DNA from 4 places in the Enterobacter cloacae complex sp. 394I7 genome. Region 3 is predicted to be linked to each of the others. Evidence: predicted binding sites of a transcription regulator. Region 3 holds the regulator's gene; each other region holds the start of a gene.

Region 1 (7,504 bases), on a different contig from region 3:
TTTTTTACCCTTCCTGGTTTGTTTTTAATCAACCCATCCGCATTTTTATTTATGACAATCTGTCATCTTCAGCTACTTTTTTCAGTGTCACATAAAGAAAATATTTCTGAAAACTTGCTGTCATGTAAGTGGTTAACTAGATGATAATTAAATGAATTTTTACTGATATTTAAGCTAAATTTTCATTGTCATAAAACTGTCATAATTCGTACATTTATCTGTCACCTGTTTGTCCTATTTTGCTCATCGTAGCCACTAAACAACGATTTACGAAAATCTTGCAGGAGACATTATGAAAGTTATGCGTACCACTGTCGCAACTGTTGTCGCCGCGACCTTATCTCTGAGCGCGTTCTCTGTATTTGCAGAAGCAAGCCTGACTGGCGCTGGTGCAACCTTCCCTGCGCCGGTGTATGCCAAATGGGCGGATACCTACCAGAAAGAAACCGGTAACAAGGTTAACTATCAGGGTATCGGCTCCTCCGGTGGCGTAAAACAAATTACCGCGAATACCGTTGATTTCGGCGCATCAGACGCTCCACTGTCTGATGACAAACTGGCGCAGGAAGGCCTGTTCCAGTTCCCGACCGTTATCGGTGGTGTTGTGCTGGCCGTTAACATTCCAGGCCTGAAATCAGGCGAGCTGGTCCTGGACGGCAAAACCCTGGGTGACATCTACCTCGGTAAAATCAAAAAATGGGATGACGAAGCCATCACCAAACTGAACCCGGGTGTCAAACTGCCTTCGCAGAACATCGCAGTGGTTCGTCGTGCAGATGGTTCCGGTACCTCTTTCGTTTTCACCAGCTACCTGGCGAAAGTGAACGAAGAGTGGAAATCTAAAGTCGGTTCCGGCTCTACCGTTAACTGGCCAACCGGTCTGGGTGGTAAAGGCAACGACGGTATCGCCGCGTTCGTACAGCGTCTGCCTGGTTCTATCGGCTATGTAGAGTATGCGTACGCTAAGCAGAACAACCTGTCTTACACCAAACTGGTTTCTGCCGATGGCAAGCCAGTCAGCCCGACTGAAGAGAACTTTGCTAACGCTGCAAAAGGCGCTGACTGGAGCAAATCCTTCGCTCAGGATCTGACTAACCAGAAAGGCGATGGTGCGTGGCCAATCACCTCTACCACCTTCATTCTGGTTCACAAAGAGCAGAAGAAACCTGAGCAGGGCGCTGAAGTGTTGAAGTTCTTCGACTGGGCGTACAAAAACGGCGGCAAACAGGCTAACGCGCTGGATTACGCCACCCTGCCGGACAACGTGGTTGAGCAGATTCGCGCTGCATGGAAAACCAACGTGAAAGACAGCAGCGGTAAAGCATTGTATTAATTTAGTATTCTGACGAAAATGGCGGGTGGCGCTCGCGCTACCCGCCGATTTCGTAAACGCGTTTAACAGAAGAGTGATTTATGGCTGCAACAAAGCCTGCATTTAACCCTCCGGGTAAAAAAGGTGACATGATTTTCAGCGCGCTGGTCAAACTGGCTGCGCTGATTGTGCTATTGCTGCTGGGCGGCATTATCGTGTCCCTGATTTTCTCCTCCTGGCCGAGCATCCAGAAATTCGGTTTCTCCTTCCTGTGGACCAAAGAGTGGGATGCGCCGAACGATATCTACGGTGCGCTGGTGCCGATTTACGGCACGCTGGTGACGTCGTTTATCGCCCTGCTGATTGCGGTGCCGGTGAGCTTTGGTATTGCCCTGTTCCTGACGGAACTGGCGCCGGGCTGGTTGCGTCGTCCACTGGGTATCGCCATTGAACTGCTGGCCGCTATTCCAAGTATCGTGTACGGCATGTGGGGCCTGTTTATCTTTGCTCCCCTGTTCGCAACGTACTTCCAGGAACCGGTGGGTAATGTTCTCTCTGCCATTCCGTTTGTCGGCACCCTGTTCTCTGGCCCGGCTTTCGGTATCGGTATTCTGGCTGCGGGGGTGATCCTCGCCATTATGATTATTCCGTACATTGCGGCGGTAATGCGCGATGTCTTCGAACAAACCCCGGTGATGATGAAAGAGTCGGCCTACGGCATCGGCTGCACCACCTGGGAAGTTATCTGGCGCATCGTCCTTCCGTTCACCAAAAATGGGGTGATTGGCGGCGTCATGCTGGGGTTAGGCCGTGCTTTGGGTGAAACCATGGCGGTGACCTTTATTATCGGTAACACCTACCAGCTCGACAGCGCCTCCCTCTACATGCCGGGCAACAGTATTACTTCCGCACTGGCGAATGAATTTGCCGAAGCGGAATCCGGGCTGCACGTCGCGGCGCTGATGGAACTGGGCCTGATCCTATTTGTGATTACCTTCATTGTGCTGGCGATCTCCAAGCTGATGATCCTGCGTCTCGCAAAAAATGAGGGGGCACGCTAATGGCAACTCTCGAAATGCAAAGCACCACTGCACTGGCGGAATCCCGTCGCAAAATGCAGGCGAAGCGTCGTTTCAAAAACCGCGTTGCGTTGACGCTCTCAATGGCAACGATGGCGTTCGGTCTGTTCTGGCTGGTCTGGATCCTGTTCTCGACCGTTGTGCGCGGCATCGACGGGATGTCGCTGTCACTGTTCACCGAGATGACGCCGCCGCCAAATACGGCGGGCGGCGGCCTGGCGAATGCCCTGGCGGGCAGCGGTTTGCTGATCCTCTGGGCGACGGTAGTTGGTACACCGCTTGGCATTATGGCGGGGATTTATCTGGCGGAGTACGGGCGTAAATCCTGGCTGGCAGAGGTGATTCGTTTCATTAACGACATCCTGCTGTCTGCGCCGTCTATCGTGGTCGGTCTGTTTGTTTACACCATTGTGGTGGCGCAGATGGAACACTTCTCCGGCTGGGCCGGCGTGATTGCGCTGGCGCTGCTGCAGGTACCTATCGTCATTCGTACCACCGAGAACATGCTGAAACTGGTGCCGGATAGCCTGCGTGAAGCGGCTTACGCGCTGGGCACGCCGAAGTGGAAAATGATCTCCGCGATTACGCTGAAAGCCTCCGTATCGGGGATCATGACCGGTATCCTGCTGGCCATTGCCCGTATTGCAGGCGAAACGGCGCCGCTGCTGTTTACTGCCCTCTCCAACCAGTTCTGGAGTACGGACATGATGCAGCCGATCGCCAACCTGCCGGTGACGATTTTTAAATTTGCGATGAGCCCATTCGCGGAATGGCAGCAGCTGGCCTGGGCCGGGGTGCTGATCATTACCCTTTGCGTACTGTTGCTGAACATTCTGGCGCGCGTCATTTTCGCGAAGCAGAAACACGGTTAAATTTTTACGGCGCGGCAGATCGCGGCGCCGAATGAGGAAATGAGTCAATGAGTATGGTTGATACTGCCCCGGGTAAGATTCAGGTTCGTGATTTGAACTTCTACTACGGCAAATTCCATGCCCTGAAGAACATCAACCTGGATATCGCCAGGAACCAGGTCACGGCATTTATCGGTCCGTCTGGCTGTGGTAAATCCACGCTGCTGCGTACCTTTAACAAAATGTATTCGCTCTATCCGGAGCAGCGTGCCGAAGGTGAAATCATCCTGGACGGCGATAACATTCTGACCAACAGCCAGGATATCGCCCTGCTGCGTGCAAAAGTCGGGATGGTGTTCCAGAAACCGACGCCGTTCCCGATGTCCATCTACGACAACATTGCCTTTGGCGTACGTCTGTTTGAAAAGCTCTCCCGTACGGATATGGATGAGCGCGTTCAGTGGGCTTTGACCAAGGCCGCATTATGGAACGAAACCAAAGATAAGTTGCACCAGAGCGGTTACTCTCTCTCCGGTGGTCAGCAGCAGCGTCTGTGCATTGCGCGTGGTATCGCCATTCGCCCGGAAGTGTTGTTGCTGGATGAGCCGTGTTCAGCTCTGGACCCGATCTCAACCGGCCGTATTGAAGAGTTGATCACCGAGCTGAAGCAGGATTACACCGTGGTTATCGTGACCCACAACATGCAGCAGGCTGCGCGTTGTTCCGATTACACGGCGTTTATGTACCTGGGCGAGTTGATTGAGTTCAGTAATACGGACGATCTGTTCACCAAGCCCGCTAAAAAGCAAACAGAAGACTATATCACCGGTCGTTACGGTTGATTCAGGAGCGCGCTATGGACAATCTCAATCTTAACAAACACATTTCAGGCCAGTTCAACGCAGAGCTGGAAAGTATTCGCACTCAGGTGATGACCATGGGTGGCATGGTTGAGCAGCAGCTTTCCGATGCCATTACCGCGATGCACAACCAGGACAGCGAGCTGGCAAAGCGCGTTATCGAAGGTGATAAAAACGTCAATATGATGGAAGTCGCCATTGATGAAGCCTGCGTGCGTATTATCGCCAAGCGTCAGCCAACGGCGAGCGACCTGCGTCTGGTTATGGCGATCATCAAAACCATCGCCGAGCTGGAGCGTATTGGTGACGTTGCAGATAAAATCTGCCGCACCGCGCTGGAGAAATTCTCTCAGCAGCACCAGCCACTGCTGGTGAGCCTCGAGTCGCTGGGTCGTCATACCGTGCAGATGCTGCATGACGTACTGGATGCCTTTGCGCGTATGGATCTGGACGAAGCGGTACGTATCTACCGTGAAGACAAAAAGGTCGACCAGGAGTATGAAGGCATCGTGCGTCAGCTGATGACCTACATGATGGAAGACTCCCGTACGATCCCAAGCGTCCTGACCGCGCTGTTCTGCGCGCGCTCAATCGAGCGTATCGGTGACCGTTGCCAGAACATTTGCGAATACATCTTCTACTTCGTGAAAGGACAGGATTTCCGTCACGTTGGCGGCGATGAGCTGGACAAGCTGCTGGCGGGTAAAGATCCGAAAGAGTGATGCGCTAACATGCCCGGTGCTGCTGAGCTTACCGGGCCTGCGAGCCTTATAGGCCGGATAAGCGTCAGCGCTATCCGGCTTTTTTTAGCGAGTAATATTCCACCCGCGAGCCTTCCACAATTCTGGCAGCTGCGCCAGATCGGTGAAGGTCGTCACTTTTGGATGATCGATCGGTTTGTTGTGCGGATCGGCGCAGAAGTAAAACACCTCCATACCCGCATCAATCCCCGACTGCGCTCCCGCAGAAGAGTCATCCACCAGAATGCAGTTCGCCACGTTAACGTTCATCGCTTTTGCTGCATGGAACATCAACGCCGGGTCTGGCTTCCAGCGCTGGATATCGTAGCCGCTGAACAGTTTTTCCGGGAAGTGGTGCAACATTTCAAGCTTACCCAGCGAGTGCTGCATTTTGCTGACCGGACCGTTCGAGACCACGCAGATGGGCACCGTCATCGCATCCAGAAGCGCATTCGCCCCGGCAATGACTTCCAGCTCGGAGTCGAAGAGGCGTGCGACCTCGGCGCGGTAGACCGGCTCCAGATCTGCTTTCGCCAGATCCACACCGTGCTCTTCGTTAATGATGTCGATGATCTCGTAGAGCTTCACGCCCTTAAAGCGTTTAAACACCTCTTCGAGATCCAGCGTAATGCCAAATTCCCTGAACATGGTCACATACGCGCGGGAACAAATGACCTCACTGTCGACCAGCGTACCGTCGCAGTCGAAAAATACCGCTTCAATTCCGGACATGCCTTTCCCTTTTTACAAGTTTAACGTTTACGTACGGCAGTTTAATGAGACGCAATCGTTGCCGTATAAGCAAAATCAATGAAAAAAGTATCTTGTAACCGCCACTATTGTCGCATTTTGGTATAGGATAGCGACGAATTTTCCCTCCTTGTTCGGAAATTGATGATGAGTCAACAACACACTACCCAGACATCTGGTCAGGGTCTGCTTGAGCGCGTGTTTAAACTGCGTGAGCACGGCACAACGGCACGCACCGAAGTGATCGCCGGTTTCACCACCTTCCTGACGATGGTCTATATCGTTTTTGTTAACCCACAAATTCTGGGCGTTGCTGGCATGGACACCAGCGCCGTCTTCGTGACCACCTGTCTGATCGCTGCGCTGGGCAGTATCCTGATGGGTGTGTTCGCTAACCTGCCCGTGGCGCTGGCCCCGGCAATGGGTCTGAACGCTTTCTTCGCGTTCGTGGTCGTCCAGGCGATGGGTCTGCCATGGCAGGTCGGCATGGGCGCTATCTTTTGGGGCGCGGTTGGCCTGCTGTTGCTGACCATTTTCCGTGTACGTTACTGGATGATAGCCAATATTCCGGTGAGCCTGCGCGTGGGCATTACCAGCGGTATTGGTCTGTTTATCGGCATGATGGGTCTGAAAAACGCAGGCGTTATCGTGGCTAACCCGGACACGCTGGTGAGCATCGGTCACCTGACCTCGCACAACGTGCTGCTGGGCGTGCTGGGCTTCTTTATCATCGCTATCCTGGCCTCGCGCAATATTCATGCGGCCGTGCTGGTTTCCATCGTGGTCACCACGCTACTGGGCTGGATGCTGGGCGATGTGCAGTACAAAGGGATTGTCTCCGCGCCACCGAGCGTGTCTACCGTCATTGGGCACGTCGATCTGGCAGGCTCCCTGAACCTGGGTCTGGCGGGCGTGATTTTCTCCTTCATGCTGGTTAACCTGTTTGACTCCTCCGGTACGCTGATTGGCGTGACCGACAAAGCCGGCCTGGCGGATGAGAATGGGAAATTCCCGCGCATGAAGCAGGCGCTGTTCGTTGACAGTGTCTCCTCTGTCACCGGCGCGTTTATCGGTACATCGTCTGTTACCGCTTACATTGAATCCTCTTCAGGTGTCTCTGTGGGTGGCCGTACCGGTCTGACGGCGGTTGTGGTGGGTATCCTGTTCCTGCTGGTGATCTTCCTGTCACCGCTGGCGGGCATGGTGCCTCCGTATGCAGCAGCCGGCGCGCTGATCTACGTGGGGGTGTTAATGACCTCCAGCCTGTCGCGCGTGAAGTGGGATGATTTAACCGAAGCGGTGCCTGCGTTTATTACCGCGGTGATGATGCCGTTCAGCTTCTCGATCACCGAGGGTATCGCGCTGGGCTTTATCTCCTACTGCGTCATGAAGATTGGTACCGGTCGCTTCCGCGACCTCAGCCCGTGCGTCATCATTGTGGCGCTGCTGTTTGTGCTGAAGATTGTTTTTATTGATGCCAAATAAACAGAAAGCCCTTTTCGACGAAAAGGGCTTTTGTGTTTGCGCCCTCTCCCTGTGGGAGAGGGCCAGAGTGAGGGTGTCAGGCTACGTTTAAGCTTTCACTCGCTTAATATAATCACCAAACGCGGTCAGTTGGCCAGAAAGATGGTCACGCGTACTTTGATCCACCACTTCACCCGTCTGCGGGTCGACCTTGTTCTGAATCACGCCCCCCATAAATTCCGGTTTGTTCATTACCATCGCATCCAGGAAGACCAGGATCTGACGCAGATGGTACTGGCAGCGTGCCCCGCCAATCGCGCCCATAGAGCTGGTCTGGATCAGCACCGGTTTACCCGACAGCGGCTGCTCCGGGAGACGGGATAACCAGTCAATGGCGTTCTTCAGGCCACCCGGGACGGAGTAGTTATATTCAGGCGTAACAATGACC
Region 2 (7,504 bases), on a different contig from region 3:
CCAGTTCGCTGTGCGGATGGTAATGTAAAAACAGCAAATTTCCCCGGCTAAACGGATGCAGCACCGGCAGGTACACTCTTTTCCCGGCGCGCCACAGCTGTTCTATCAGCGGTTGAGTATTCAACTCGCCATCAAATGAGAGGAACAGGGCGACGGTACGCGCCATCACAACAGGGGGATAGGCCATCATACGGGCTGCGCCTTGCTGGGCAAACTGTGCTTGCTGTTCGGGAGTTAACGCACGACGGCGTTGACGCATGAGCTGACGGATGTCCTGGCGTGAGGAAGAGACTTCAGGGAGTTGGGTCATGGTAGTCGGTAGAAGAAAAAGAGAGGGAATCTCCGAGATGCCGCCGCAGGCTGTAACCCTTGAACCCTTGGTTCAAGGTGAATGTGTCGTCATAGTTTTAAGGCTTCTCGGACGAACCGAGCATGCTCACCAACCATGGAGCGCCACATTCTTGTGGTATGAAATATCGGCTCAGGGGACTGGCCCGCTTGCGAACATCTCAGAGAAATTTTGTCTTCACAGTTACTCTACCATAGTCAACTGAGAAGTGTTATTCAAACTTTGGTCCCGGTCTTTCGGGATTGCGACCTTGATCAAGCAATGCTTGTTCAATGGTCTGCTGGAGCATTTTAATGCGCTGCTCCATGCTTGCCGCGTAATCGCGGGTCTTCGCTTTTTCCTGAGTCAGTTCATAACTGATGTTCAACGCGGCGATGAAAACCAGCTGCTCAGTATTTGTGACTCTAGTGCGTTCTTTGAGATCTTGCAACCGCTGATTCAAATCGTCCGCAGCCTGATTCAAGGCATCCCTTTGTTCAGGCGGACAATTCACTCGCAGTGAACGGCCAAAAATCTGGAGATCGACGGGTTGTGCAGACATGCCACCTTCCTGCTGATTGACTGCGCTGCCTTCGCTTACTGCCCCGGGGGCTGCGAAGGGGCGACACTATAGCTACCCTGATGTGAAGATACAAGCCCTTTTCTGGTATCACCAGGGTCCAAAGTGGTAGCATATCATGAATATTCCTCCCAACGATGACGAATGCGCATGTCTATACAGAACGAAATGCCTGGTTACAAGGATTTAAACCAGTTACTGAACCAGCAGGGAGTCGGTTTAACCTCTGCGGAAATGCACGGTCTGATCAGTGGCATGCTGTGCGGCGGAAACAGCGACAGCTCATGGCAGCCGCTGATCCACGACCTGACGAACGAAGGGCTGGCGTTTGGTCACGAGCTGGCGGAAGCCGTGCGTAAAATGCACTCCGCGATCAGCGATTCGCTGGAAGACGATGGCTTCCTTTTTCAGCTTTATCTGCCTGAAGGCGATGACGTCAGCGTCTTCGATCGTGCCGATGCGCTCGCAGGTTGGGTCAACCACTACCTGTTGGGGCTGGGCGTCACGCAGCCGAAACTCGATAAAGTGACCGGCGAAGCGGGTGAGGCGATCGACGATCTGCGTAACATTGCGCAGTTGGGCTACGATGAAGACGAAGACCAGGAAGAGCTGGAAATGTCTCTCGAAGAGATCATCGAATACGTTCGCGTCGCAGCATTGCTGTGCCACGACCACTTTACGCGTTCGCAGCCGACCGCGCCGGAAGTCCGCAAGCCAACCTTACATTAAGAAAAATAACGCACAGGAGGGTGTCATGGTTATCTCAAATCAAGAGTATTCGCGCCGTCGTCAGGCGCTGCTGGCCAATATGCAGCCGGGCAGCGCCGCGCTGATTTTTGCTGCGCCAGAAGTGACGCGCAGCGCCGACAGCGAATACCCCTATCGCCAGAGCAGCGATTTCTGGTACTTCACCGGCTTCAACGAGCCGGAAGCGGTACTGGTGCTGATTAAGAGTAATGACACCCACAACCACAGCGTGATTTTTAACCGCGTACGCGATCTCACTGCAGAAATCTGGTTTGGCCGCCGCTTAGGGCAAGAGGCTGCGCCAGAGAAGCTGGGGGTGGATCGGGCGCTGGCATTCAGTGAAATCAACCAGCAGCTCTATCAACTGCTCAATGGCCTGGATGTGCTTTACCACGCGCAGGGCGAGTATGCGTATGCCGATGAGATTGTCTTTACTGCTCTGGATAAGCTGCGCAAAGGTTCGAGGCAGAATCTGTCCGCGCCAGCCACCCTGACGGACTGGCGTCCGGTGGTGCATGAGATGCGTCTGTTCAAATCCCCGGAAGAGCTGGACGTGATGCGCCGCGCGGGTGAAATCAGTGCGCTGGCACACACCCGCGCCATGGAGAAATGCCGCCCGGGAATGTTTGAATACCAGCTGGAAGGGGAGATTCATCACGAATTTAACCGCCACGGCGCGCGTTATCCTTCATACAACACCATTGTCGGCGGCGGTGAAAACGGCTGCATTCTGCACTACACCGAAAACGAAAGTGCGCTGCGCGACGGGGATCTGGTGCTGATTGACGCCGGATGCGAATTCCAGGGGTATGCGGGCGATATTACCCGTACGTTCCCGGTGAACGGTAAATTCACCCCCGCACAGCGCGCGGTGTATGACATCGTCCTCGAATCGCTCGAGACGGCGCTCAGGCTGTACCGTCCAGGCACGTCCATTCAGGAAGTGACCGGCGAAGTGGTGAGCATCATGATCACCGGTCTGGTGAAGCTCGGTATCCTGAAAGGCGACGTGGATACCCTGATTACCGAGAACGCGCATCGTCCGTACTTTATGCACGGCCTGAGCCACTGGCTGGGGCTGGATGTGCATGACGTGGGAGCATACGGTGCCGATCGTTCCCGCGTGCTGGAGCCAGGCATGGTATTAACCGTTGAGCCGGGGCTGTATATCGCGCCGGATGCCGACGTGCCGGAAGCATACCGCGGGATTGGCATTCGTATCGAAGACGACATCGTCATTACCGAAACCGGCAACGAAAACCTGACCGCCAGCGTCGTGAAAAATGCTGACGATATCGAGGCGCTGATGGCAGCGGCACGCGTATGAGCGTGACTATCGTTGGCGGCGGGATGACCGGAGCCACGCTGGCACTGGCCATCTCGCATTTTACGCAGGGAAAACTGCCGGTGCATCTGGTGGAGGCCGTTGCGCCAGAGGCCTCTGAACACCCCGGTTTTGATGCCCGCGCCATTGCACTGGCGCAGGGTACCTGTCAGCAACTCTCACGCATTGGCATCTGGCAGGCGATAGCCGACTGCGCGACGGCGATTAAAACCGTTCACGTCAGCGATCGCGGTCATGCCGGTTTCGTTACTCTGGATGCGCATGATTACCGTATAGATGCGCTGGGCCGGGTCGTGGAGCTGCACGACGTCGGGTTACGCCTGTTCCGCCTGCTTAAGGATGCGCCAGGCGTGACCCTGCATTGCCCGGCGCGTGTGGCCAGCTTTAGCCGCAGTGACGCGTCGGTCAACGTGGTGCTGGATAACGGTACCGTCCTTGAAGGCCAGCTTCTGGTAGCGGCAAACGGTTCGCGCTCTTCGCTCGGCACGCAGTGCGGCGTGGAGTGGCGACAACAGCCCTACGGGCAGGTGGCCGTCATTGCTAACGTTTCGACAGCGGGCGCTCACAACGGCCGCGCTTTTGAGCGTTTCACCCAGCATGGCCCGCTGGCGATGCTGCCCATGTCCCACGATCGCAGTTCGTTGGTGTGGTGCCATCCGCAGGACAACGCGGCTGAGATACAGACCTGGTCTGACGAACGTTTTTGTACCGAGCTGCAAAAAGCCTTTGGCTGGCGGCTGGGACGTATTACCCACGCGGGAAAGCGGAGCGTATACCCGTTGTCGCTGACCACCGCCTCGCAGTCTATCTCCCATCGCATGGCGCTGGTCGGCAATGCCGCGCAGACATTGCATCCCATCGCCGGGCAGGGGTTTAACCTCGGGCTTCGCGACGTGATGAGCCTGGCAGAAGCGCTTTCACAGGCGTGGAGCGAGCAAAAAGACTGTGGTGCCTGGTCGGTGCTCAGCCATTACCAGAAGCGACGCCGGGCAGATAAAGAGGCGACGATTGGTGTGACGGATGGTCTGGTGCACCTGTTTGCCAATCGCTGGGCACCCCTGGTTGCAGGCCGCAATCTTGGGCTAATGGCGATGGAATTATTCATTCCGGCACGTGACGTGCTGGCGCAGCGGACTCTTGGTTGGGTCGCGCGTTAAGGAGTTATCACCGTGCAAAATGTTGATGTCGCCATCGTTGGCGGCGGAATGGTAGGACTGGCGCTGGCCTGTGGTTTACAGGGCAGCGGCCTGCGCGTTGCGGTACTGGAGCAAAACGTGCCTCAGCCTGTCGCGCAGGACGCGCCGCCGGAACTGCGCGTCTCGGCAATCAATGCGGCCAGTGAAAAGTTGCTGACGCACCTTGGCGTCTGGTCAGAGATCGTGGCGCAGCGTGCCAGCTGTTATCACGGCATGGAAGTGTGGGACAAAGACAGCTTTGGTCATATCGCGTTTGATGATGAAAGCATGGGCTACAGCCATCTGGGACACATCATCGAAAATGCCGTTATTCACCATGCTCTGTGGCAAAAAGCGCAGTCCTGCAGCGATGTCACGCTGCTGGCACCGGCGCAAATCCAGCAGGTCGCCTGGGGAGAAAACGACGCCTTTATCACCCTGCAAAGCGGTGACATGCTGACCGCGCGACTGGTCGTGGGCGCTGACGGTGCCAACTCCTGGCTGCGTAACAAGGCGGATATTCCGCTGACGTTCTGGGACTATCGCCATCATGCTCTGGTGGCAACGATTCGCACTGAAGAGCCGCACGGTGGGGTGGCGCGCCAAATTTTCCACAATGACGGCATTCTGGCATTCCTGCCGTTGAGCGATCCGCACCTGTGTTCGATTGTCTGGTCTCTGGTTCCTGATAAAGCGCAACAGATGCAGGAGGCGACTCCCGAGGCGTTTAACCAGGCGCTGTGCGTCGCGTTTGATAACCGTCTTGGGCTATGCACCCTTGAGAGCGAGCGGCTGGTGTTCCCGTTAACCGGACGCTATGCGCGTCAGTTTGCGGCGCACCGTCTGGCGCTGGTGGGTGACGCGGCGCATACGATCCATCCGCTGGCCGGGCAGGGCGTGAACCTTGGCTTTATGGACGCGGCAGAGCTGGTAGAAGAGTTGCGTCGCCTGCATCGCGAAGGCAAAGATATCGGCCAGCATCTCTATCTGCGTCGCTACGAACGTAGCCGTAAGCACAGTGCAGCGGTGATGCTGGCAGGCATGCAGGGTTTCCGTGAGCTGTTTGCCGGCGCGAATCCAGCGAAAAAACTGCTGCGCGACCTCGGCCTTAAACTTGCCGATACCCTTCCGGGCGTAAAACCTCAACTCCTTCGCCAGGCGATGGGTCTTAACGACCTGCCGGACTGGCTGCGCTAATATAGACCCCCGTCACACTTTGTTTTCCCGGCCTCTGCGCCGGGGAAATTCACTCGTTTGAAATAATCTAATTTCACCGCATTTTTCGCATTAGAAAATCTAATCTTACTATTTTTATGTTACGGAAATTCCGCCCGTTTTTCCGCATGAAATATCACCATCTGCTAAATCCTGTTAGAGCAATGTTAATTTTATGCGGGTTTAATCGCAGTTTGCCAGTGAATAATTCTGTAAGCTTTTTCGTGTTTTTAGGTCATAAGCTAATGTGATGGCCCGTTTTACCTTATGGTTAATCGCCGGTTTCGGTGGTAAGTTCAGGTAAAAGAGAACGTTTGCGTCGGGGTCCAGAAAGCGATCGCGGCGCCGGGTTTCGTGGCACTGTTCAGGTGTGCGAAACGCAAGACAGCCCTGCTTATTCAACGAGGAAAAGATGGCTCAACAGACTCCTTTGTACGAACAACACGTGTTATGCGGCGCACGCATGGTGGACTTCCATGGCTGGATGATGCCGCTGCACTACGGCTCGCAGATTGATGAGCACCACGCGGTGCGCACCGATGCCGGTATGTTCGACGTGTCACACATGACGATTGTCGACCTGCATGGCAGCCGCACCCGGGAGTTTTTACGTTATCTGCTGGCAAACGACGTCGCCAAACTGAAGACGCCAGGCAAAGCGCTCTACACCGGCATGCTAAATGCCTCCGGCGGCGTAATTGATGACCTCATCGTCTATTACTTCTCTGAAGATTTCTTCCGCCTCGTTGTAAACTCCGCCACCCGCGAAAAAGACCTCTCCTGGATTACCCAACACGCTGAGCCTTACGCCATCGACATCACCGTCCGCGATGATCTGTCGCTGATCGCCGTACAGGGGCCGAACGCGCAGTCTAAAGCCGCCTCTCTGTTCACCGATGAGCAGCGTAAAGCCACCGACGGCATGAAGCCGTTCTTCGGCGTACAGGCGGGCGATCTGTTTATCGCGACCACCGGCTACACCGGTGAAGCGGGCTATGAAATTGCCATGCCGAATGAGAAAGCCGCCGATTTCTGGCGTGCGCTGGTGGAAGCCGGCGTTAAGCCGGCAGGTCTGGGTGCGCGCGATACGCTGCGTCTGGAAGCCGGTATGAACCTCTACGGGCAAGAGATGGATGAAGGCGTGTCACCGCTGGCGGCCAACATGGGCTGGACCATCGCCTGGGAACCTGCTGACCGTGAGTTTATTGGCCGTGAAGCGCTGGAAATGCAGCGTGAAAAGGGCACTGAACAACTGGTAGGCCTGGTGATGACCGAGAAAGGCGTGCTGCGCGGCGAGCTGCCGGTGCGTTTTACAGATGCTGACGGCAACCCGCGTGAAGGCGTGATCACCAGCGGTACCTTCTCCCCGACGCTGGGCTACAGTATTGCACTGGCGCGTGTTCCGGCGGGCATTGGCGAAACGGCAGTGGTGCAAATCCGCAACCGTGAAATGCCGGTCAACGTGACCAAACCGATTTTTGTTCGCGCCGGTAAGCCGGTCGCCTAATCATTTTTATCAGGAGAACTTCAATGAGCAATGTGCCAGCAGAACTGAAATACAGCAAAGAACACGAGTGGCTGCGCAAAGAGGCGGACGGCACTTACACCGTAGGGATCACCGAGCATGCGCAGGAGCTGCTGGGCGACATGGTGTTTGTTGACCTGCCTGAAGTCGGCGCATCCGTGGAAGCAGGCGATGACTGCGCCGTGGCCGAGTCCGTAAAAGCGGCTTCTGATATCTACGCCCCGGTAAGCGGTGAAATTGTTGCCGTGAACGACGCCCTGAGCGACTCCCCGGAGCTGGTGAACAGCGAGCCTTATGAAGGCGGCTGGATCTTCAAGATCAAAGCCAGCGACGAATCGCAGGTCGCCGCGCTGCTGGATGCCACCGCGTACGAAGCGCTGTTAGAAAACGAGTAAGCCTTAACCCTCTCCCCTTTGGGGGGAGGGTAGGGTGAGGGGAACAGACGACACCCTCACCCCAGCCCTTTCCCTCAGGGAGAGGGAGAAAACACATTCACTGCACGTTTCAGGAACCATCGCTCATGACACAGACTTTAAGCCAGCTTGAAAACCGTGGCGCCTTCATTGAACGTCACATTGGGCCGGATGCT
Region 3 (7,504 bases):
GCCAAAGTGGTGTCCATTGATGAAAAACCTAATTTCCGAACTCATGTGGTTGAGCTTCCGGAATATATGCTTGATGGCATTGAAACTGGCGCCTCGATTGCACATAACGGCTGTTGCCTGACGGTAACCGAAATTAACGGGAACCAGATTAGCTTTGATTTAATGAAAGAGACGCTGCGCATCACCAACCTGGGCGAGCTGGTGGTGGGGGATACCGTAAACGTAGAGCGTGCGGCCAGGTTCAGCGATGAGATTGGCGGCCATCTGATGTCAGGCCATATTATGACCACCGCGGAAGTGGCGAAGATTGTCACCTCGGAAAATAACCGTCAAATCTGGTTTAAAGTGCAGGATCCTTCATTAATGAAATACATCCTGTATAAAGGATTTATTGGTATTGATGGGATTAGCCTGACGGTTGGGGAAGTGACGCCGACCCGTTTCTGCGTGCATTTAATTCCTGAAACTCTCCAGCGTACAACCCTGGGGGCGAAAAAACTGGGGCATCGGGTTAATATCGAAATCGATCCGCAGACTCAGGCGGTTGTGGATACCGTTGAGCGGCTGTTGGCGGCAAAAGAAGCCGCAATAATAAAGACCGCAGAAGAAGAATAAAATGAACCCCGGATTTCCGGGGTTTTTTTTAGCGTGCGACCCGCAAACCGTGTTCTATCCCTCGGCTGAAAACAACCTGCCAAAGTTGAATATCACGCGCGCGAAAGGCGCCTGCGCAGGCATTGAGATAATAGCTGAACATCCGTTTAAACCGTTCAGAATAGTTGTCCGCAATTTCTGGCCAGGCTTCCTGGAAACGTGAATGCCATGCCATCAACGTGGTGTCATAATCCGCGCCAAAGTTATGCCAGTCTTCCATAATGAAATGAGGTTCACTGGCGTTAGCAATCTGGCGAACGGACGGCAAACAGCCATTCGGAAAGATGTATTTGTTGATCCACGGATCGACGTTATTGTCGGTGCGCTTAGAACCAATGGTGTGCAGCAGGAAGATGCCGTCAGGTTTCAAGTTACGGTCCACCACGCTGAAGTAGGTGTCATAGTTTTTCGGCCCCACGTGTTCGAACATGCCGACGGAGACTATGCGATCAAACTGCTCGTTCAGGTCGCGATAATCCTGAAGGCGAATATCCACATCAAGGCCCTGGCAGCGCTCCCGTGCCATTTTTTGCTGTTCAGCTGAAATGGTCACACCGACCACGCTGGCACCATAATGCTTCGCCATAAAATAGGCCAGACCACCCCATCCACAGCCGATATCCAGCACACGCATGCCCGGCTGTAGCTGCAGTTTTTCACAAATCAGACGTAGCTTAGCCTGTTGTGCTTCTTCAAGGGTTGAGGCCTCTTTCCAGTAGGCGCAGGAATATTGCATGAAAGGATCGAGCATGCGGCTGAACAGGTCATTACCGAGGTCGTAATGCTCCTTGCCGACGATCCACGCCCGTTTTTTGCTTTGCAGATTAAACAGCCGGGCGGAGGCGACACGTAATGTATCTTTCAGATTGCGGGGGAGCTGGTTTTCCAGACCGGCGCGTAAAACGCTGGAGAAAAACATATCCAGCCGTTCACACTCCCACCAGCCGTCCATATAACTTTCCCCCAGGCCTAACGATCCCTCCCGCAATACGCGTTTAAAAAAGTCGGGATGCTTAACCTGTGGATCGGATGGCGAAGATCCATTAATAGTGATGCCTGCACGACCTAACAGTTCACTGACGATCCGGGACCAGTTATCGTCCGGAACGCTGACTTCTTCTATACACGATGAACTCATAGCTTCTCCATCACCTTACTGTGATCAGAACCTTCAAACAGCGTAGACGCTTTTTATGGTTTGTGAGAAATCTCACGGTATTTCCCCGTGAGGCTAGTATCCGACGTAGAACAGAGGAAGGGAGATAACCCTTGCCGAAATGCCTTCCATGGTAAAACGGGAGCGCTCCGGCTCCCGTTAACACATAATATTTATCGTATTTAATCGAACCAAATTTAGTATAGGCCTCAAAATTTGGTGATTCAATAGAAAATTCTTAGCAACCTAATCACTGATATTTAACATAATTTCTGGCGCGATTATGCATGCGAGGTTTTCACCTCTGCGCGGTCATCCTGCTCACGTTGTGCCGCAGACTGCATACGGTATCCCAGAAGGGCCAGCGCAACCGTAACCAGCATGACGCTGGTGGTGGTCAGGAGCGGCGTGGCAATCAGCGCAGAGACCACCAGGCTTGCCAGGAAGCACAGACCCAGCTGCAGGGTATTCTGAAGCGCGGCCGCACGACCTGTTGCCTGTGGGAACGGACGTAACGCCTGGGCTACGACGATAGGGTAAATCGCACCGTTCGCCACGGCCATCACGCAGAATGGAATCAGAATTTCTGCCAGACCGGCGCCCGGGATAAAGCCCACAGCCCAGGTGGCGATCACGCTCAGCGCGTAGAGTACCAGCAGCCAGGGCAGCATCTGCTGACCTTCCCATTTTTGCAGCGCCGCGCGACAGCCATAGCCCCCGACCAGAAACGCGATGGTCTGCGGGACATAGCTCAGACCGATGGCGGCCGGGCTGTAACCCATATCGTGAAGAATGAACGGCGAACCGGTCAGCCACGCGAAGAAACTCGCCGAGCAGGCGGCATAAATCAGGACATTACCGCGGTACGCTTTGGTGCTCAGCAGAGAGGTGAAGGTCACCGGTGTTGTGTCAGCAGGCGTCTCTTTCTTATGTGCCGCTTTGAGTGTGAATGCCGGGATCATCAGGACCAGCGTGATGGCAAACAGCGTAGCGAAAATGGCCTGCCAGTCGAAATGCGCCAGGATCCAGCTCCCGAGCAGCGGGGCGAGGGCAGGCGAAAGCCCTACCAGCGGCATAATGGTGGCGAAAATGCGGTTTGTACGGTTGGCCGGATAGTAGTCGGTGACCAGCGCCTGCCAGGTCACCGCGGCAGCACAGACGCCAACGGCCTGCACGAAGCGCAGTACCAGCAGCCAGGTTGCATCGCGTACCCATAACATTCCCAGACAGCCGACGGCAAAGATAGCCAGCCCCAGCAACAGCACCGGTTTACGGCCAAAGCGGTCAGAGAGAGGCCCCCAGAGCAGCTGCGCGAAGGCAAAGCCCGCGAGGAATAAGCTCAGGCTGGCGCTGATGGCTGCCGCCGGGGTCTGTAAATCTTCCTGCATTGCGGCGAAGGCGGGCAGGTACATATCAGTGGCTAAAAAGCCCAGCACGCTTAAACCACCGAGCCAGACTAAAAATCCTTTCCTGGGTTGCATTGTTTTTTTCTCCTGAGGGAGGCAGGTCTATGTTTGCGCAGAGTGTAGGGAGTGCAAAGCAGCTTGTGAAACGCTAATATTTGGCGAGTGCATTCAAAATTTTTGCAGGCAGAAAATGTGGTCAGATTATTCTCTTGAAGTGGTCGATGCTGTTGCACGCAACGGCAGCTTTAGCGGTGCAGCGCAGGAGTTGCACCGCGTCCCCTCGGCAATCAGCTATACGGTGCGTCAGCTTGAAGAATGGCTGGCCGTTCCGCTGTTTGAACGGCGTCACCGTGATGTGGAATTAACGCCCGCCGGGGCATGGTTTTTGAAAGAAGGGCGTTCTGTTATCAAAAAAATGCAGATCACCCGCGAACAGTGTCAGCAGATCGCTAACGGCTGGCGAGGACATCTTTCCATTGCCGTGGATAACATCGTAAAACCGGAACGTACCCGGCAGATGATTGTCGATTTCTATCGCCATTTCTCGGATGTCGAATTGCGGGTATCCCAGGAAGTGTTTAACGGCGTCTGGGATGCGCTGGCGGATGGCAGGGCAGAGATGGCGATCGGTGCCACGCAGGCGATCCCGGTTGGGGGACGCTTTGCCTTTCGCGACATGGGCATGCTCAGCTGGAAATGTGTGGTGGCAAGCGATCATCCGCTGGCGGCCATGGACGGGCCGCTCAGCGACGAAACGCTCCGTAACTGGCCCTCGCTGGTGCTGGAAGATACCTCGCGTTCGTTGCCCAAACGCATTACCTGGCTGCTGGATAACCAGCGACGGGTGGTTGCGCCGGACTGGGAATCCTCAGCAACATGCCTCAGCGCAGGGCTGTGCGTTGCCATGGTCCCTGGCCATTTTGCACGGCCCCGAATCGACACCGGTGAATGGGTTGAACTGACGCTGGAAAATCCTTTTCCGGATGCGGCCTGTTGCCTCACCTGGCAACAAAATGATGTGTCGCCCGCAATGGCCTGGCTGCTGGATTACCTGGGAGACAGTGAGACGCTTAACCGGGAATGGCTACGGGAGCCAGTATAACTGGCCCCGTAAAAGATTAACGACGATAGTCGCGGAACGGGCCATCCGCAACGGAACGGCGTTCGATAAGACGCGGGTGAACTTCAATAGACTGAGACTCTTCACGCTTGTTGACGATCCTGTCCATCAGCATATTGAAGGCCGTTTCACCCAGCGAGTCTTTTGGCTGGTGGATGGTGGTCAGCGCCGGGGTAAAGAAGCGCGCGTTGCGCACGTTGTCATACCCGATCACGGAAATGTCCTGCGGCACGCGCAAACCCAGTTCATCGGCGGCACAGAGAGCACCCATCGCCATAATGTCACCGCCACAGAAAACGGCTGTCGGGCGATGCGGCTGGGAGACAATCTGCTGCATTGCGCGGTAACCGGATTCCGGTTCAAAGTCACCCTGCACGATCCAGTTTTCCGGCACGGTAATCAGCGCCTCTTCCATCGCTTTCATAAACCCGGCCAGACGCCCGGCTCCGGTGTTGCGCTCCAGTGGACCCGGGATCACACCAATCTCACGGTGACCGCGTTCAATCAGATAACGGCCTGCCATATAGCCGCCTTCAAACGCGTTATCGATGACGGAGTCGGTGAAGTCTGCACGTGCTTCGCCCCAGTCCATGACCACCATAGGAATATGGCGGTACTCTTCCAGCATGGAAAGCACGGACTCCGGATACTCTGAACACATCACCAGCAGGCCATCCACACGCTTTTGTGCCATCATGGAGAGATAAGCGCGCTGTTTTTCAATGCTGTTCCACGCGTTGCCCAGAATCAGGGTATAGCCTTTCTGGAAGCAGTTTTTCTCGACCGCTTCAATGATCTCGGCAAAATAGGCCGCTTCACTGCTGGTAGCCAGCAAACCAATGGATTTGGTGTGATTAACTTTGAGGCTGCGCGCCACCGCACTCGGTGAATAGTGTAATTCTTTGATTGCCGCCCAGACGGCGTTGCGCGTCTCTTCCGCCACAAAGCGGGTTTTGTTAATTACATGTGATACGGTTGTAGTGGAAACGTTTGCGCGTTTTGCTACGTCTTTAATTGTTGCCATTAAATGTCACTCCAGACCATATCCTAAACTCCTGAAAAACTTGAAGGTAAACGTTTGCCTTCTCTCACCCTTATCACGCAATCTTGAATTGCGGCACGCCGGGAAAACGACACAGGACGTCAGGAGGGGGTCAATGGCCGGTACGCTAATAAATTTAGCGTGGAATTTTGTCCTATCTTGATGAAAAGGGGAAGAGCTAAAGTGGTTATCAGTTTAAATCCAGGAAGATTTTTGAACTAAACTGTGTAAAAATGAGCAGGCTCACTTTTCGTGGGGAGATTAAAAGGAGAAAAATTGATGAGCTACGATCTGAAGTTTTCGCTGGTGACCACCGTTATTGTACTGGCTCTGATTGTTGCGGCGGGTCTGACGGCTGCATTGCATTGATTTACACGGAGGGAGAGCTCTCTCCCTCTCAGTTTTCCTGATTGTTACGCCTGCGGCAAAAATCTTTTGCCAATTTGTTAACTTCTCATTTTTTGTGATTGATGTCATGCTTTCGGCTTCTTTGTTCTGTGTCACGACATGACACGGCATCCGGAGTTGACGCATGAAAATCAATTTTCCCCTGCTTGCCCTGGCGATTGGCGCTTTTGGGATTGGCACCACTGAATTCTCCCCGATGGGGTTACTGCCTGTTATCGCCCGGGGCGTGGATGTTTCTATCCCGGCGGCCGGGATGCTCATCAGCGCCTACGCCATTGGCGTGATGGTGGGGGCACCGCTCATGACGCTTCTGCTTTCACACCGCGCGCGCCGCAATGCGCTGATTTTCCTGATGGCGATATTTACGCTGGGCAACGTGCTCTCCGCGATTGCTCCGGATTACACCACCCTGATGTTGTCCCGCATTCTGACCAGTCTTAACCACGGCGCGTTCTTTGGGCTGGGATCGGTTGTGGCCGCAAGCGTGGTGCCAAAACACAAGCAGGCGAGTGCCGTGGCAACCATGTTTATGGGTCTGACGATTGCCAACATTGGCGGTGTACCTGCCGCAACCTGGCTGGGTGAGGCGATCGGCTGGCGCATGTCGTTCCTGGCGACGGCCGTGCTGGGTGTTATCGCCATGGTGGCGTTGTACTTCTCCTTGCCGAAAGGCAGCGCTGGTGAACGTCCTGACGTCCGCAAAGAGCTGTCGGTACTGATGCGCCCGCAGGTGCTCTCCGCGCTGTTGACCACCGTACTGGGGGCGGGCGCCATGTTTACCCTGTACACCTATATTTCACCGGTGTTGCACGATATCACCCACGCGACGCCTCTCTTTGTGACCGCGATGCTGGTGCTGATTGGTGTCGGGTTCTCTATAGGCAACTATCTCGGCGGGAAATTCGCCGATCGTTCCGTGAGCGGGACGCTGAAAGGCTTTTTAACGCTGCTGATTGTCATCATGATCGCCATTCCATGGCTGGCGCGTAATGAGGTCGGGGCGGCGATGGCGATGGTTGTCTGGGGGGCTGCGACCTTTGCCGTGGTTCCGCCGCTGCAGATGCGCGTGATGCGCGTTGCCCATGAGGCACCGGGTCTCTCGTCGTCGGTCAATATTGGCGCGTTTAACCTTGGCAATGCGCTTGGAGCCGCTGCCGGTGGAGCCGTCATTTCTGGTGGCCTGGGATACAGCTTTGTGCCGGTGATGGGGGCGATAATTGCCGCGCTCGGCCTGCTGTTAGTGATGATGTCTGGCCGTAAACAGCCGGAAGCAGCGTGCGCTGCTGAATAATTAAAAAACGCAGAAGGGCAACCCCTTCTGCGTGTCTCTTACGCGGCGAAGTTCTTCGCCACAAACGCCCAGTTAACCAGTGCCCAGAAGTGCTCCAGGTAGTTCGGACGCGCGTTACGGTAATCAATGTAGTAAGCGTGTTCCCAGACGTCCACGGTCATCAGCGGCGTTGCGCTGGTGGTCAGTGGCGTACCCGCGTTCGAGGTGGAAACGATAGCCAGTTTGCCATCCGCGTCTTTCACCAGCCACGTCCAGCCAGAACCGAAGTTCTTGACTGCAGCATCCGTAAACTTCGCTTTAAAATCAGCAAAGCTGCCAAATGCCGCGTTAATCGCGCCAGCCAGTTCACCCGTAGGTTCGCCGCCTGCATTCGGTGCCAGGCAGTGCCAGTAGAAGGTGTGGTTCCACACCTGAGCGGCATTGTTAA
Region 4 (7,504 bases), 1.3 Mb from region 3:
GGGTGACAAGCGCGCCCTGTAAAATAACGCCAGAAAATCCGTACAGCATACCGCGAGCCCTGTCGTATCGTGAGTGGTGGAACCGTGTCTTTTCCCCTCCCACAGTGGGAGGGGCTGCACGTTATTTGACGGGGCGATTAGCCGCCGTAAACATTAAAATCGAAGTATTTTTTCGCAATTTTCTCGTACGTGCCGTCAGCGCGCATTTCGGCAAACGCTTTGTTCAGCGCTTCACGCAGTTCGTTGTCTTCCTTGCGCAGGCCCATACCGGTGCCTACACCAAACAACTTCACATCCTTGATGGATGGACCGCCAAACTTATAGTCTTTGCCGACCGGCTGCTTCAGGAAGCCTTCGCTCGCCGCGACTTCATCCTGGAACGCCGCGTCAATACGACCTGCCGTCAGGTCAGCGTAGATATTTTCCTGGCCCTGATAAGAGACGATTTCAATCCCTTTCGGCGCCCAGTGTTCGTTACCGTAGGTTTCCTGAGTGGTCCCCTGCAGCACGCCCACGCGTTTGCCTTTCAGCGACTCGAGAGTGGGCTGAATGTCGGAAGATTTGGCGACGACCAGACGTGAATCTGCCGCGTAGAGTTTGTCCGTGAAAGCAATCTCCTGCTGGCGTTTTTCAGTGATGGAGAGCGAGGACATAATCACGTCGATTTTTTTCGCTTTCAGCGACGGGATCAGCGCGTCCAGTGGGTTCTCAACGTAGGTACACTGCGCTTTGATGCGTTTGCACAGTTCGTTGGCCAGATCGATGTCAAAACCAACCAATTCACCTTTAGAATTCTTCGATTCGAACGGTGCATAGGTAGGATCGGTACCGATTCGAATTTTCTGCGGAATTGCTGCGAATGCCGCGGTGGCGCTGGAAAAAGCCAGCACCAGAGAAAGTGACAATACTAGTTTTTTCATATCTGTCCTCAACAAACTGTCTACATACGGGATTTTTACGACGACGGGGTGGTGCTAATGTGCCATCAATCCCCTCCGTCAGGCAAAGAATAATGCCTTTGAGCCGGGATTTTTTGCATTATAAATGCGTAAGTATGCACACAGCGATCCAATACAGTGCATTAATTGCACCATATTGGATCATCCCGCCCAACAATGCACCTCAGCAGTGCATTGCCGTCAGGTATTAGTCACCGTAGACGTTGAAGTCGAAGTATTTCTTCGCCAGTTTGTCGTAGGTACCGTCTTTACGCAGCTCAGCAAACGCTTTGTCGAAGGCGGCTTTCAGCTCGGTATCGTCCTTGCGCAGGCCGATACCCGTACCGTCACCAAAGTACTTTTTGTCTTTCACGGACGGGCCAGCAAAAGCGTACTCTTTGCCCGCTGGCTGTTTCAGGAAGCCTTCGCTCGCGGCGACTTCATCCTGGAATGCCGCATCCAGACGGCCTGCCGCCAGGTCAGAGTAGATCAGATCCTGGTTCTGGTACGCCACTACGTCGACGCCCTTCTCACGCCAGTTCGCATTGGCAAACCCTTCCTGCGTTGAGCCCTGAAGCACGCCGACATGCTTGCCTTTCAGCGAGTCGATGGTGGGTTGAATCGGGGAGCCTTTAGCGGCAATCAGACGTGAATCTGCAGCGTAAAGCTTGTCAGAGAAGGCAATCTCCTGCTGACGTTTTTCGGTGATAGAGAGAGAAGAGATAATGGCGTCGATTTTCTTGGCTTTCAGCGACGGGATTAACGCATCAAAGTCGCTGCCCACCCATGTGCATTTCACCGCAATGCGTTTGCACATTTCATTTCCCAGATCGATATCAAACCCAACGAAATCGCCTTTCGCATCCTTGGAAGAGAATGGCGCGTAGGTTGCGTCTGTACCGATACGAACTGTCTGTGGAAGCGCTGCGTAGCTACCTGCTGCCGCACTTAACCCCACCAGCAAAGACAGAGCCAGAACCGTCTTCTTCATACATTTACCCTCAAGTACCGTGATTTTATTATGTATTGTGTTGTGTGTTGTGTTGCAGGCTTCTCTTGCAGGTCTTATGCCACATTGCCGTCTGGTGAAAAGTTCGACGTTAAATATGTTAATAAAACGTTGCGATATTGCCTTAATGGTGAAAGATAGCAGGTCTGCCGAACGAACCGGAAAGAGAAAAAGGGAAAAAGCGAATTAAATGTCGAGGATATGATCGCCGTTGCATAATTGCCCTGAAACAGGGCACGTTATCTTTTCATGCACGCTGTGAGTGCACAGATTCAGGCACCCTGCCAGCGGGTGAAGAGGTCTTCAGGCAGGTCGATATCAAACTGATCGAGAACGCGGTTAACCGTCTGATTAATCACATCATCCAGTGAAACGGGCCGGTGATAGAACGCCGGTACCGGTGGCATGATCACCGCGCCGAGTTCAGCAGCCTGAGTCATTAAACGCAGATGTCCCAGGTGCAGCGGCGTTTCCCGCACGCAGAGAACCAGAGGACGACGCTCCTTCAGCACCACGTCCGCGGCGCGGGTCACCAGCGTGTCGGTATAGCTGTTTACAATGCCGGAGAGCGTTTTAATGGAACAAGGCAGGATAACCATGCCGGCCGTTTTAAACGAGCCTGAGGAGATGCTGGCGGCGATATCGCGGGCATCGTGAACCACATCCGCCAGCGCCTGGACATCACGCAGTGAGAGGTCGGTTTCAAGAGAGAGGGTCTGACGTGCCGCCTGGCTCATGACCAGATGCGTTTCCACTTCTGCCACGTCGCGCAGCACCTGTAACAGACGTACGCCGTAAATCGCGCCACTGGCACCACTGAGCCCAACAATGAGTCGTTTCATGATTTTCGCCCTAACTGATTTCAGGGCAGACTGTGCAGGATTTTGCGGGGAGTTGCAAGTGAGGGCAAATGCCCTCACTTGCACAGACATCAACCTTCGTTGTGCATCTCTAAACTTTCGAGATCGTTTTGCAGCTGGACGGCTTTCGCATCGTCGTTGCGCAGCGAATCAAGGTAGTCGAGGTACTGCTGGTCAACGTCTTTCGTCACGTAAACGCCATTAAACACGGAGCATTCGAACTGCTGAATATCCGGGTTCTCAGCGCGTACTGCGTCGATAAGATCGTTCAGATCCTGGAAAATCAGGCCGTCGGCACCGATGATCTGACGAATTTCGTCCACTTCACGACCGTGAGCGATCAGCTCATTGGCGGTTGGCATATCGATGCCGTACACGTTCGGGAAACGAATTTCCGGTGCGGCTGAGGCCAGATACACTTTCTTCGCACCCGCTTCGCGCGCCATCTCAATAATCTGTTCTGAGGTGGTGCCGCGAACGATGGAGTCATCCACCAGCAGGACGTTTTTGTCGCGGAACTCAGCGCGGTTTGCGTTCAGTTTACGACGTACGGACTTACGGCGCAGCTGCTGACCCGGCATGATAAAGGTACGACCAACGTAGCGGTTTTTCACAAATCCCTGACGGTATGGCTTGTCCAGAATGCGGGCGATTTCCAGAGCGATATCGCAGGACGTTTCCGGAATAGGAATAACGACGTCAATATCCAGATCGTCCCATTCGCGGGCAATCTTCTCGCCAAGTTTTGTCCCCATGTTCACGCGCGCGCTGTAAACGGAAATCTTGTCGATAAACGAGTCCGGACGGGCGAAGTAAACATATTCAAACAGGCACGGATTGCTCACCGGGTTGTCAGCACACTGGCGGGTGAACAGCTGGCCCTTCTCAGTGATATAGACCGCTTCGCCAGGCGCAACATCACGCAGGAACTCGAAGCCGAGGGTATCCAGCGCCACGCTTTCAGAGGCAACCATGTATTCGGTACGACCATCACCGAGATCGCGCTTACCGAGCACCAGCGGGCGGATGCCGTTTGGATCGCGGAAGGCAACCATCCCGTGGCCGATAATCATCGCCACGCAGGCATACGCACCACGGATCTGGCGGTTAGTCGCGGCAACGGCGGCAAAAATGTTGTCTACTTCCAGCGGGTAGTGACGGAAGTTATCCAGCTCGCTGGCAAAGATATTGAGCAGAATTTCAGAATCAGAGGTGGTGTTAATGTGGCGACGTTTCTCTTCGAACAACTTCTTACGCAGCTCGTGCGCGTTGGTCAGGTTGCCATTGTGGGCAAGCGTGATGCCATACGGTGAGTTGACGTAGAAAGGCTGAGCCTCAGAGGCGCTGGAACTGCCAGCAGTAGGATAACGAACGTGACCGATCCCCATATTACCTTGCAGACGCTGCATATGGCGGGCTTCAAACACATCATTTACCAGACCATTCGCCTTACGTAAACGGAAGCAGTTGTTTGCATCAATGGTGATGATACCCGCAGCATCCTGCCCACGGTGCTGAAGCACCGTTAACGCGTCATAAATCGACTGGTTTACCGGCATGAAACCGGCGATACCGACAATACCGCACATTCGTCTTTTCCTCGTTAAGCCACATCTCAGAGCGCATTACGCTCTGGGCAAGAAACTCGACGAGCTTTGCAGATAGTCAAAGAACCATCTGATGATGAAACTGAACTCTGGAATGAGCTGCGATTTTTGCCAGTCTTCACTTTTGGAGAACCCGGTAAAGGTATCCAGGAAGAACAGGATCGCGGCCACAATCAGCACGCCTCGTAGTGCGCCGAAACAGATCCCGAGTACCCTGTCTGTTCCTGACAGACCGGTTTTCTCGACCAGCTGACCTATCACGTAATTTACGATAGCGCCGACAATCAGCGTCGCGATAAACAGCACCGCGATAGCGATTCCATTTCGGACCAGTTCATCTTCAAAGCCCGTGAACCAGACAGACAGGTAAGTGTAGTAATGACTGGCAACAAAGAAAGCACAACCCCAGGTTACCAGCGATAACGCTTCACGAACAAAGCCACGGATCAGGCTAACCAGACAGGAAAAACCAATCACCGCAATGATGGCGTAATCAATCCAGACCATATGTGTCCCACGATTTAACGCCCTGTCATCCAGTTCGGGGCGAATTCTAACAGAAAAAGAAAACGTTTGCGTAGGGATTTCCTTCCCACGCGTAAATAAAAAAGGCGCTGAAAAAATGTTCAACGCCGTGGCTTTTTACGTCTCTGTGGACGTCTGCCGTCACTCTTCCCCCCCACCTTCTCTTCATAGAAAGGATAAGGGTGAGGGAGGGGTTAGTTCGCGCTGTAGCTCATCACCACACCGCTCAGGCCGGAGATCTGCTTCAGCTCACCCAGCGATCCTTTAAGCTTATCTTTGGACGCTTCTGGCCCCACGAGAATACGGGTAATTTTACCCTGTACCGGCGTGGAAGGTGAAGTGTAAACACGATATCCCGCACTGCGCAGTTTACCCACGACCTCATTGACCTTATCGGCATTTTTCAGCGCACCCAGTTGCACGACGTAGGCTTTGCCCGTCGGTGCGGCTTCCTGCTGAGCCGGTTTCGCCGGAGGCGGTGTCTCAGTCGCTGCGGCAAGCTGTTCGCTCGTTTTATCACGCTGCGGTTTCGGCTGCGTTTTTTCGACCGGCTTCGGTTTCTCAGCCGGTTTAGGCTGCACGACCGGAACCGGTACAGGATCGATATCGTTGGTGTTGCTCGCCGCCAGACGAGACGGATCAAGAGACGGCGCAGCCGCATCACCCGCGCGAACCTCTTCCGCTGCGCCTTCCGGCGGCTGAGCAGGAAGGGCCTGTGTCGCCGCAGGCAGCATATCCGGCTCGTCGCGATCGCCCGGTTTCGGTACCAGAGGAATGGCTGCAAACTCATCCTGATAGTGCTTTTTCTGCCCGTCGAGCAGGCCCGGGAGAATAATGACTCCCAGCGCCACCAGCACTATTGTTCCTGCTAAACGGTTCTGAAACTTACTCGCCACCGGTTCTCCCCGCGTCCATCACTTCCATGACATGTGCCACCGTGTGGAACGAGCCACACACCAGCACGGTATCTTCTGGTTTAGCATCCGCCATCGCGGCATGCCAGGCCTGAGCCACGCTATTATAGATTGCGCCTTTGCCGAGATGTTCCATCAACTGCTCAGCGGTCGCCCCGCGTGGCCCCTCCAGAGGAGCACAATACCAGCTATCGACCACACTCTCCATGCAGGCCAGCGTACCGCCAATATCTTTATCATGAAGCATACCGATAACCGCCAGCACGCGCCCGGTTTTTGGTAACGATTTGAGACGTCCCGCGAGATACGCCGCGGCATGCGGGTTATGCGCCACATCGAGGATCAGGCGCGGTGACTCGCTGACAATCTGGAAACGCCCGGGCAGAATCGCCCGCTCGATGCCCTCGCGAATCGCCTGCTCGCTCACCGCCAGACCGCTTGCGCGCAGTGCCGCCAGCGCGGTTGCCGCGTTAGGCTGCGGCACCTGCGGCAATGGCAGGTTGTCCAGTGCGCCCTGCGCATCGCTAAAGCGCCAGCCGTCTGCCTGAACCTCATACTGCCAGTCTACGCCACGGCGCAGCAGACGCGCACCCGTCTCATTCGCCACCTCTGCAATGGTGTGCGGCATATCCGGCTCGCCGACCACGCCAGGTTTATTCGCCCGGAAAATCCCGGCTTTCTCGCGACCAATGCTTTCGCGATCCGGCCCCAGCCAGTCGGTATGATCCAGCGCAATGCTGGTCACGACGGCCACATCCGCATTCACCATGTTGGTGGCATCAAGACGCCCGCCGAGGCCGACTTCCAGAATCACCACGTCCAGCTGCGCCTGCTTAAACAACCACAGTGCCGACAGGGTGCCGTATTCAAAATAGGTTAATGAAATTTCACCGCGCGCGGCTTCAATTTCCGCGAAAGAGGCAGTATGCGCTGATTCCGGCAGCTCGCGGTTTTGCACACGCACCCGCTCGGTATACCGCACGAGGTGTGGAGAGCTGTAAACGCCAACCTTATAGCCTGCTGCCATCAGGACAGATTCCAGCGTGCGGCACGTCGTGCCTTTACCGTTCGTTCCGGCAACGGTGAACACAAACGGCGCTGGTTTCAGTACGTCGAGACGCGCGGCAACCTGGCTTACGCGCTCAAGCCCCATATCGATGGTTTTACTGTGCAGGTTTTCCAGATAAGAAAGCCACGCGGCCAGGGGCGACGTGGCTTGGGGAATGCTTTTATTTTCCATGATGCCCGGTCATTAACAGTTGAGAAAGCAAAAGGGCAGCGCCATCCGGCCCTGCCCTTTTCAGTTATCAGGCCTCGGGTTCCTGATCCGGCACCACCACGCCTTCGCGCGGCTCATCCGGGTTCGGCGCTGGCAGATTCATCAGCTTCGCCAGGATGCTTGCCAGTTTCAGGCGCATCTCCGGACGGCGGACGATCATGTCGATAGCGCCTTTCTCGATGAGGAACTCACTGCGCTGGAAGCCCGGCGGCAGTTTTTCACGTACGGTCTGTTCGATAACGCGTGGACCCGCAAAACCGATCAGCGCTTTCGGCTCAGCGATGTTCAGATCGCCCAGCATGGCAAAGCTTGCGGAAACGCCACCCATCGTCGGGTCGGTCAGCACGGAGATGTACGGCAAACCGCGCTCCT

The links. Region 3 encodes PurR, which represses purine synthesis genes. Its sites were predicted from a motif close to CANGCAAACGTTTGCNTG; they were not measured.
Region 1: the regulator PurR is predicted to act here: its motif matches at 5,623-5,640, upstream of AC2FAP_RS17365 (NCS2 family permease).
Region 2: the regulator PurR is predicted to act here: its motif matches at 5,694-5,711, upstream of gcvT (glycine cleavage system aminomethyltransferase GcvT).
Region 4: the regulator PurR is predicted to act here: its motif matches at 4,977-4,994, upstream of cvpA (colicin V production protein).

What each region holds. Positions count from the first base shown of each region.
Region 1 is NZ_JBXWCR010000005.1:29,860-37,363, forward strand. Features, by position in the region: gene pstS (phosphate ABC transporter substrate-binding protein PstS) at 293-1,333, shown strand; gene pstC (phosphate ABC transporter permease PstC) at 1,414-2,373, shown strand; gene pstA (phosphate ABC transporter permease PstA) at 2,373-3,263, shown strand; gene pstB (phosphate ABC transporter ATP-binding protein PstB) at 3,311-4,084, shown strand; gene phoU (phosphate signaling complex protein PhoU) at 4,099-4,824, shown strand; gene yieH (6-phosphogluconate phosphatase) at 4,909-5,574, opposite strand; gene AC2FAP_RS17365 (NCS2 family permease) at 5,740-7,077, shown strand; gene AC2FAP_RS17370 (NADPH-dependent FMN reductase) at 7,165-7,504, opposite strand, start outside.
Region 2 is NZ_JBXWCR010000002.1:218,328-225,831, forward strand. Features, by position in the region: gene AC2FAP_RS12110 (5-formyltetrahydrofolate cyclo-ligase) at 1-310, opposite strand, end outside; RNA gene ssrS (6S RNA) at 336-519, opposite strand; gene zapA (cell division protein ZapA) at 561-890, opposite strand; gene AC2FAP_RS12125 (YecA/YgfB family protein) at 1,059-1,637, shown strand; gene pepP (Xaa-Pro aminopeptidase) at 1,669-2,982, shown strand; gene ubiH (2-octaprenyl-6-methoxyphenyl hydroxylase) at 2,979-4,157, shown strand; gene ubiI (FAD-dependent 2-octaprenylphenol hydroxylase) at 4,170-5,372, shown strand; gene gcvT (glycine cleavage system aminomethyltransferase GcvT) at 5,803-6,897, shown strand; gene gcvH (glycine cleavage system protein GcvH) at 6,921-7,310, shown strand; gene gcvP (aminomethyl-transferring glycine dehydrogenase) at 7,436-7,504, shown strand, end outside.
Region 3 is NZ_JBXWCR010000001.1:888,861-896,364, forward strand. Features, by position in the region: gene AC2FAP_RS04345 (riboflavin synthase) at 1-615, shown strand, start outside; gene cfa (cyclopropane fatty acyl phospholipid synthase) at 644-1,792, opposite strand; gene punC (purine nucleoside transporter PunC) at 2,092-3,291, opposite strand; gene punR (DNA-binding transcriptional activator PunR) at 3,407-4,318, shown strand; gene purR (HTH-type transcriptional repressor PurR) at 4,335-5,360, opposite strand; gene cydH (cytochrome bd-I oxidase subunit CydH) at 5,658-5,747, shown strand; gene AC2FAP_RS04375 (MFS transporter) at 5,911-7,077, shown strand; gene sodB (superoxide dismutase [Fe]) at 7,116-7,504, opposite strand, start outside.
Region 4 is NZ_JBXWCR010000001.1:2,230,482-2,237,985, forward strand. Features, by position in the region: gene AC2FAP_RS10760 (histidine ABC transporter permease HisQ) at 1-49, opposite strand, end outside; gene hisJ (histidine ABC transporter substrate-binding protein HisJ) at 138-920, opposite strand; gene argT (lysine/arginine/ornithine ABC transporter substrate-binding protein ArgT) at 1,147-1,929, opposite strand; gene AC2FAP_RS10775 (UbiX family flavin prenyltransferase) at 2,220-2,789, opposite strand; gene purF (amidophosphoribosyltransferase) at 2,879-4,396, opposite strand; gene cvpA (colicin V production protein) at 4,433-4,921, opposite strand; gene dedD (cell division protein DedD) at 5,134-5,835, opposite strand; gene folC (bifunctional tetrahydrofolate synthase/dihydrofolate synthase) at 5,825-7,093, opposite strand; gene accD (acetyl-CoA carboxylase, carboxyltransferase subunit beta) at 7,161-7,504, opposite strand, start outside.